Regions from separate parts of the Mesorhizobium opportunistum WSM2075 genome, predicted to be linked through region 1. Evidence: predicted binding sites of a transcription regulator. Region 1 holds the regulator's gene; the other holds the start of a gene.
The links. Region 1 encodes PhoB, which activates phosphate uptake and scavenging genes when phosphate is short. Its sites were predicted from a motif close to TGTCATNNANCTGTCAT; they were not measured.
Positions count from the first base shown of each region.

Region 2: a site for PhoB is predicted at 1,810-1,826, ahead of ppk2 (polyphosphate kinase 2). Genes of this name have one in related genera too.

Region 1 is NC_015675.1:1,485,598-1,490,016, reverse strand. Features, by position in the region: gene MESOP_RS07135 (ROK family protein) at 225-1,469, shown strand; gene phoB (phosphate regulon transcriptional regulator PhoB) at 1,788-2,477, opposite strand; gene phoU (phosphate signaling complex protein PhoU) at 2,494-3,201, opposite strand; gene pstB (phosphate ABC transporter ATP-binding protein PstB) at 3,227-4,030, opposite strand; gene pstA (phosphate ABC transporter permease PstA) at 4,027-4,419, opposite strand, start outside.
Region 2 is NC_015675.1:5,050,202-5,054,620, reverse strand. Features, by position in the region: gene MESOP_RS24480 (glycosyl transferase family 90) at 1-595, shown strand, start outside; gene MESOP_RS24475 (aldo/keto reductase) at 609-1,652, opposite strand; gene ppk2 (polyphosphate kinase 2) at 1,934-2,854, shown strand; gene MESOP_RS24465 (dihydrofolate reductase family protein) at 2,920-3,567, opposite strand; gene hemB (porphobilinogen synthase) at 3,781-4,419, opposite strand, start outside.

The sequences.
Region 1 (4,419 bases):
AGGCCGGCACAAAGGCCCTATTTTTTCGAGCCTCGAAAAAACACTGGTCCATCACCGGAACACTGTCAACAATGATTCTGATGGATTTTGAGGTGCCGTGAACTTTTTTTCGAGCTCCGGAATAAATAATGACAGCGTGGGGCGCTTCTGCCAGTATTTGGTGGCTTCGCTGGCGGCCTTCGGGAGGCACGAAAGGCCGCGGCGACTGGGAGGATGCGGGAAACATGTCGGTCGGAATCCGCCACGACGATCTGCGCCGGCGCAACCGCGCCATGGTGATCTCGGCCGTGCGCCGTGCCGGTCAGCCTTCGCGCACCGAGATCGCCGCCACCACCGGCCTCAGCCACTCGACCATCTCGGCGATCTCCTCCGACCTGATCGGCGAAGGCGTCCTGACCGAGGGCAAGCCGAGCGAGGCCGGGGCGCTGAAACGCGGCAGGCCGCAGGTCGGCCTCACACTCAACCCGGAGGCGGCGGCGGTGATGACCGTGGTGCTGTCGCTGAATTTCCTGTCGGTCGCCGTCATCGACTATGCCGGCCAGGTGATATCGGAGGAACAGCGCCGGCTGGACACGCTGACCATGTCGCGCGAGGCGCTGATCGGCGAATGCGTCGCCATCGTGCGGCGCCGCATAGACGATCCCGACATCGATGTCCGCAGCGTCGCCCGCATCGCACTGGCCATCCAGGGCATCACCGACACCGAGGCGCGCGCCATGCTGTGGTCGCCGATCACGCCGCAGACCGACATCGCCTTCGCCGACATATTCGAAGCCGAGTTCGGCATCCCCGCCACCATGGAAAACGACTGCAACATGATGGCGGTGGCGCTGCGCTGGCGCGATCCCGAGCGCTACCGCGACGACTTCATCGCCATTCTGCTGTCTCACGGCATCGGCATGGGCCTGGTGCTGAAGGGCGAACTGTTCACCGGTACCCATTCCTCGGGCGGCGAGTTCGGCCACATGATCCACCGGCCGGGCGGCGCGCTCTGCCGCTGCGGACGGCGCGGCTGCGTCGAGGCCTATGCCGGCAACTACGCCATCTGGCGAAGCGCGAGACAGCTTGGCGAGGACACCGAACCGGTCGACGTCAGCGACGCCGACATGCGGGCACTGGCGGCCTCGGCGCGCGAGAAGGACGGGCCGGAGCGCCAGGCCTATCGCAAGGCCGGCGAGGCGCTCGGCTATGGCCTCGGCAGCCTGTTCGCGCTGATCGATCCCGCCCCGGTCGCCATGGTCGGCGTCAGCGCCGCCGCCTTCGACCTGATCGAGCCGGCCTTGCGCGAGGCGATTGCACAGACCGCCGGCGGCCAGCACTCGAAATCGATCTCCTTCGACACCGAGCCTAACGAACTGCCGCTGATCCGCGAAGGCTGCGCCATGCGCGCTCTGACCTTCGTCGATCAGGAAATATTCGCGCCGGGCGTGCAGGCGAGAGCAGGCGCGGCTGGGAAGAACGTGGCGTGAAATCGAAGCCATCGTAACATCCGTGGGTTGGACAAAGCCTCACGACTTCGTCATCCCTGGGCGGAGCAGGAGCGAAGCTCCGTCGCGGAGACCCTGGGATCCATGCCGCGACCTTGGCCACGGAGTGCAGCGGAGCAGAATTCCGCACCGAGGCAACGCTTCAAAGTCGCGGCGTGGATCCTCGGGTCTACGCCGCGTCGCTTCGCTCCTTGCTCCGCCCGTGGATGACGAAGCAATGGACGTTTTCGCTGATCGCCAAGGTAAAGCGATCCGGCTTAAGCACGAAATCCGACTGTCTAACCTTCCGCGCCGAAGAACCTAATCTTCCCGGATCGCGTAGCCCGCCCCACGAATGGTTCTAATGACATCGGGCATGCGGCCATTGTTGACCGCCTTGCGCAGCCGCCCGACATGCACGTCGACCGTGCGCTCGTCGATGTAGATCGTCTCGCCCCAGACATTGTCGAGCAGCTGGCTGCGCGAGAACACCCGGCCGGGATGGCGCATCATGAATTCGAGCAGGCGGAACTCGGTCGGCCCGAGCCGGATCTCGCTCTTCTTGCGGTAGACGCGGTGCGATTCGCGGTCGAGCACGATGTCGCCGACCTTGAGCACGCTGGACAGCACTTCCGGTTTGGCGCGGCGCAGCAACGCCTTGACGCGGGCCATGAACTCCGGCGTCGAGAACGGCTTGACCAGATAGTCGTCGGCGCCTGTGGAGAGTCCACGTACACGGTCGCTTTCTTCGCCCCGCGCGGTCAGCATGATGATCGGCAGCCGCTCGGTCTCGGGCCGCATTCGCAGGCGCCGGCAGAGTTCGATGCCGGACACCGCCGGCACCATCCAGTCGAGCACCAGAAGGTCGGGCACGTTCTCCTGCAGGCGGATCTCCGCCTCGTCGCCGCGCGTCACCACCTCGACCTGGTAACCTTCCGATTCCAGATTGTAGCGGAGCAGCACCCCTAACGGCTCCTCATCCTCCACCACCATGATGCGTGGCGCGATCATCGGCTGGTCACCCCTGCTATGCCGCCGGCGCCGACATCGCGGTTTCGTCCTGCTTCGGACGATTGGCGGGCAGCTGCGTGCCGGTCAGCACATAATACGCATTCTCGGCGATGTTGGTCACGTGGTCGCCGATGCGTTCGAGGTTCTTGGCACAGAACAAAAGATGCGTGCAGGCGGTGATGTTGCGCGGATCTTCCATCATGTAGGTCAGCAGTTCGCGGAACACCGAGGTGTATTTGACATCGATGCGCTCGTCGGCGGCGCGCAGCTTCGCCAGTGCCGCGGCATCACGCGCCGCATATTCCTCGATGACACCTTGAACCTGGATCAGCACCAGCTGCGCCATCGCGTCGATGGAGTGCGACAGGTCGCGCGGCGTGGCGGAGAGCCCGACCGTGCCGACGCGCTTGGCGATGTTCTTGGCAAGGTCGCCGATGCGTTCGAGATCGCCGGCCATGCGGATCGAGCCGACGACATGGCGCAGATCGTCGGCCATCGGCTGGCGCTTGGCGATCAGCGTGATGGCGCGGTCGTCCAGCTCGCGCTGGCGCGCATCCATGATCGCGTCATCGGAGACGACGCGTTGGGCGAGCGCATTGTCGGAGTTCAGCAGCGCCTTGGTGGCACCGCCGACCATCGAGCCGGCGAGGTCGCCCATGTCGCTGATCAGCCTGCTGATCTGTCCGAGATCTTCGTCGAAGGCTGCAACCGTGTGTTCGGCCATGATCCTGGTCCTCGTATGCGTGCGATCAGCCGAAGCGGCCGGTGATGTAGTCCTGCGTGCGCTTCTCGCGGGGCGACGTGAAGATCTTCTCCGTCTTGTCGAACTCGACCAGTTCGCCCAGGTACATGAAGGCCGTCTGCTTCGACACGCGCGCCGCCTGCTGCATGTTGTGGGTGACGATGACGATCGTGTAGTCGGCCTGCAATTCGTCGATCAGCTCCTCGATCTTGGCGGTCGACAGCGGATCGAGCGCCGAGGCCGGCTCGTCGAGCAGGATGACTTCCGGCTTCACCGCCACGGTACGGGCAATGCAGAGCCGCTGCTGCTGGCCGCCCGAAAGGCTGAGGCCGCTGGCATTGAGCTTGTCCTTGACCTCGGTCCAGAGCGCCGCGCGCTTCAGCGCCTGCTCGACGCGGCCGTCCATCTCGGCCTTGCTGATCTTCTCGTAGAGCCTGACGCCGAAGGCGATGTTCTCATAGATCGACATCGGGAACGGCGTCGGCTTCTGGAACACCATGCCGATCTTGGTGCGCAAGAGGTTGAGGTCCTGCGAACGGTCGAGAACGTTCTTGCCGTCGAGCAGCACCTGGCCCTCGGCGGTCTGCCTGGGATAGAGCTCGTAGATGCGGTTGAAGACGCGCAGCAGCGTCGACTTTCCGCAGCCCGACGGTCCGATGAAGGCGGTGACGCTGCGTTCGGGCAGCGACAGCGTGATGTCCTTCAGCGCCTTCGACTGGCCGTAGTAGAAATTGAGGTTCTTGACCTCGATCTTTGCCTTGGCGGCTGCCTCGGCGGCGATCGTCATGTCTGGAGACAACATCTGGCTCATTTGTCCTCTCTGCGTCCGGTCAGGCTGCGCGCAAAGATGCTGAGCGCGAGAACCGTCAATGTAATTATGAGTGCGCCGGTCCAGGCCAGTTGCTGCCATTCCTCGTAGGGGCTGAGAGCGAACTGGAAGATGGTGACAGGCAGGCTGGCCATCGGCGCGTTGAGATTGCTCGACCAGAACTGGTTGTTGAGCGCGGTGAACAGCAGCGGTGCCGTCTCGCCGGAGATACGGGCAATGGCCAGCAATATGCCGGTGACGATGCCGGAAAGCGCGGCGCGGTAGGCGACCGAGCGGATCACCACCCAGCGCGGCGCGCCGATCGCGGTGCCGGCTTCGCGCAAGGCGTTGGGCACCAAATTGAGCATGTCCTCGGTGGTGCGCACGACGAC
Region 2 (4,419 bases), 3.3 Mb from region 1:
GCTCATGAAGTTCAACAAGTTCCGCCACTTCTACATGCCTGTCGACACGGTTGCCTTCGCCGACAAACTGCCGGCCGTGGTCTGGCGTGGCGATCTCAACAATCCGCTCAGGACAAGGTTTCTGGATGCCGTGCGCGACTTGCCGTTCTGCGATGCGGGCTCGCACAAGCCGAACGCGCCGGCAAAGTACAGCAAGCCCTTTCTCAGCATCGGCCAGCACCTGCGCTATCGCTACATCGTCTCGCTGGAGGGCAATGACGTGGCGACCAATCTGAAGTGGATCATGAATTCGAACTCGCTCTGCCTGATGCCGCCGCCGACCTACGAAACGTGGTTTAGGGAGAGCCAGCTCGAGGCCAATGTCCACTATGTGCCGCTCGATCCGGATTTCGCCGATCTGGCCGAAAAAGTAAGCTATTTCGAACGGCACCCGGCCGCGGCGGAGCGCATCGTCCTCGCGGCCAATGCGCATTGCCGCAAGTTCTCCAACCAGCGAGACGAGCAGGCGATCTCCCTGCTCGTGCTCTACAAATATTTCGTGCTCAGCGGCCAACTCGAACCCTATCCCGAACTCTGGCGGTTCATCGGGGGCTAGATCCTGATGTCCGTCAGATGGCGCTGCGGTCGAGAACCGTGTCGGCGGGGCTGAAGCGATCCTTTGCCGTCAGTTGCTGGTGCCAGTAAGGGTAGAGCAAAGGCGGCCGGCTGACCGCGTCGAGGCGCTGGCGTTCGTCGGCACTGAGTTCCAGGGCGGCGGCTGCGAGATTGTCCTTGAGCTGGGCATCGTTGCGGGCGCCGATCACCAGGGAGGAGACGGCGGGGCGGCCGAGCAGCCAGGCAAGGGCCACCTGCGCCGCGGAAACGCCGCGGGCCTTGCCGATTTCGACCAGCACGTCGACGATCCGCCAGAGCCGGTCCTCGTCCCGGATCGGCGGCTCGGACCAGCCAGCGAGCTGCCGGGCGGTGGGGCTGTCGCGGCGGTATTTGCCGGACAGCAAGCCGCCGGCGAGCGGGCTCCACACCAGCACGCCGAGCCCCTGGTCGACCGAGATCGGCAGCAATTCATACTCTGCCTCGCGCGCCTCCAGCGAGTAGTGGATTTGCTGGGTGACAAAACGCGGCTGGTGATGGCTGTCGCTGACGGCGAGCCCCTTCATCACCTGCCAGCCGGAGTAGTTGGAGCAGCCGACATAGCGGATCTTGCCCTGGCCGACCAAGGTGTCGAGCGCGGCGATGGTTTCCTCAAGTGGGGTCAGGCCGTCCCATTCGTGCAGGAAATAGATGTCGATGACATCGGTCTTGAGCCGCTTCAGGCTCCTCTCGCATTCGCGGATCAGGTGATAGCGCGACAGGCCTTCGTCGTTGGGCCCCTTGCCGATCCGCATCCTCGCCTTGGAGGCGATCAGCACGTCGCTCTTGCGCTTGCCGCCGAGTGCCTCGCCGATGATCTCTTCCGAGATGCCGTTCGAATAGACATTGGCGGTGTCGAGAAGATTGATGCCGGCATCGATGCACATGTCGATCATCCGTTTGGCTTCGGCGAGATCGCTGTTGCCGACCGCGGCGAACGGGCCGGCGCCGCCGAAGGTCATGGTGCCCATGGTCAGTGTCGAAACCTTCAGGCCGGAACGGCCGAGAGTACGGTATTCCATGTCAGTCCTCGCGATTGTGTTGAATTGGGGCGGCGCGAAAGGGCAGCCCGGAATGCGACCGGGGATTTGTAGGACAATTCGGTCCGCTTGTCGCCATGCCAGGACGACGATCGATCATATCTCGCGGAATTTGCAGCGCCGGCAATCGTGCTCGGGCTGCAATAAAACCGTCACTGCCGGCCTATATTGAATTCGGCTAAGGTGTTCCGTTCCAGGCCGCGGGCCAGCAGGGTTGGGGCGCCGGGACATAAACCGACAGGCTTGCACGCGGAGCAACTGATATGACCGAGCTAAGACAGAATTCCCCTGCAAAAGACTGGCTCGAAGCCGAGCTCGCCGACACGCTCGACGAAGACTATGAGCTCGAAATGTCGGAACCGGCGCTGTCGATGGAGATCGCCAAGATCTACAAGAACTCGCATCCGCCTTCGATCGACCGCATGCAATATTTCCGCGACCTGATCACCTTGCAGTCCGAGCTGATCAAGCTGCAGTCGTGGGTCGCCTATCACAGGAAGAAGCTGGTGGTGATCTTCGAGGGCCGCGACTCCGCCGGCAAGGGCGGCGTCATCAAGCGCATCACCCAGCGGCTCAACCCGCGCATCTGCCGCGTCGTGGCATTGCCGGCACCGACCGAACGCGAAAAGTCGCAATGGTATTTCCAGCGCTACGTCCCGCATCTGCCGGCCGGTGGCGAGATCGTGCTGTTCGACCGCTCCTGGTACAACCGTTCCGGCGTCGAACGGGTGATGGGTTTTGCCGGACCGGAGCAGGTCGAGGAGTTCTTCCACGACGTGCCGGAGTTCGAGCGCATGCTGGTGCGCTCGGGCATCACCGTGGTCAAATACTGGTTCTCGATCACTGACGAGGAACAGCAGATGCGCTTCCTGATGCGCATCCACGATCCGATGAAGCAGTGGAAACTGTCACCGATGGACCTGCAGTCGCGCGTGCGCTGGGAACAGTACACCAAGGCCAAGGAAGAAACCTTCGCCCGCACCAACATTCCCGAGGCGCCCTGGTTCATCGTCGAAGGCAACGACAAGAAGCGCGCGCGGCTGAACTGCATCGATCATCTGCTGAAGCAATTGCCGTATGAAGAGGTGCCGCACGAGGAGATCACGCTGCCCGAGCGCGTCTTCAACCCGGAATACGAGCGCCAGGTCCTGCCGCGCGAACTTTACGTGCCGGAGAAGTATTGAGGGTTCTTCCTTCTCCCCGTATAGTGACGGGGAGAAAGGGGCCTGCCGCCAAGGGTTTCGCCAAACTACGCGCGATCGATGATCACATGCGTGGCAAGCGCTGTCGCCACCTGCTCCGTGCACCGATAGCCAAGCTTCACCATATCCAGGCTCGCGAAGAGGTTCTCGCCTGTGCCCAGCAGCACCGGTGAGATCGCCAGGTGCATGGTGTCGATAAGCTTCTCCTGGAGATATTGCCGGATGGTCGAGACACCGCCGCCGACCCGCACATCCTTGCCGCCAGCCGCCGACCTTGCCTGCTCGAGCGCCGAATGGATGCCGTCGGTGACGAAGTGGAAAGTGGTGCCGCCCTCCATCGTGATCGGCGCTCGCTTGAAGTGTGTCAGCACGAAAACCGGCACATGGTAGGGCGGGTTGTCGCCCCACCAGCCCTTCCAGGTTTCGTCGGGCCATTCGCCGCGGATCGGTCCGAACATGTTTCGGCCGAGGATCCAAGCGCCGACATTCTCGAAGCTGCGCGCCGCGAACGCCTCGTTGATATCGGTGGCGCCGCCGTCTTGTCCCAGCACCATCTTGCGGAAGGTGCGGGTATCGACAAACCACTTGTGCAAGGATTCCCCACCGACGCCGAGCGGATTTTGCAGATCCTGGTCGGGACCGGCGCCATAGCCGTCGAGCGATAGGGTGAAAGCGTTGACACGCAGCTTGGACATGAAAACCTCCTCGATAACCAGTTGTATTTTGCAAGTGGTTGCCTTGTAGCAAACCGATTGCGAATTGCAAGTGGTATTTTCTACGGCGAAGAAACACGTACCCGGACCTCTCCGCCATGTAGCGGGAAGTCCTTGCCTGTAAGTTCCTTATGGAAGTCGCGGATGCCGTTCATGGACGACCACGTCGCTGAATGGCCGGGGGAGGGCGAGAACCTACCCCTTCAGCATCGTCGCCACCTCTGGCGCGAAATAGGTCAGGATACCGTCGCAGCCGGCGCGCTTGAAGGCAAGCAGGCTCTCCAGCATCGCTTTCTCGCCGTCGATCCAGCCATTGGCGCCCGCCGCCTTGATCATCGAATATTCGCCCGACACCTGGTAGGCGAAGGTCGGCATCTGGAATTCGTCCTTCAGCCTGCGGATGATGTCGAGATAGGGCAGGCCGGGCTTGACCATCAGCATGTCGGTCCCCTCGGCGATGTCCTGTTCGGCCTCGCGCACGGCTTCGTCCGAGTTGGCATGATCGATATAGTAGGTCTTCTTGTCGCCCTTGAGCAGGCCGGCGGTGCCGACCGCCTCGCGATAGGGGCCGTAGAAGGCCGAGGCGAATTTGGTCGCGTAGGACATGATCGCCACGTCCTGAAAGCCGTTGGCGTCGAGCGCGTCGCGGATGGCGCCGATACGCCCGTCCATCATGTCGGACGGCGCGATGATGTCGGCGCCGGCCGCCGCCTGGATGACGGCCGCCGCCGCGACCTGTTCGACCGTCTCGTCGTTGACGATGATGCCGTCGCGCAGGATGCCGTCATGGCCGTGGCTGGTGAACGGGTCGAGCGCGGCGTCGGTGATGATGCC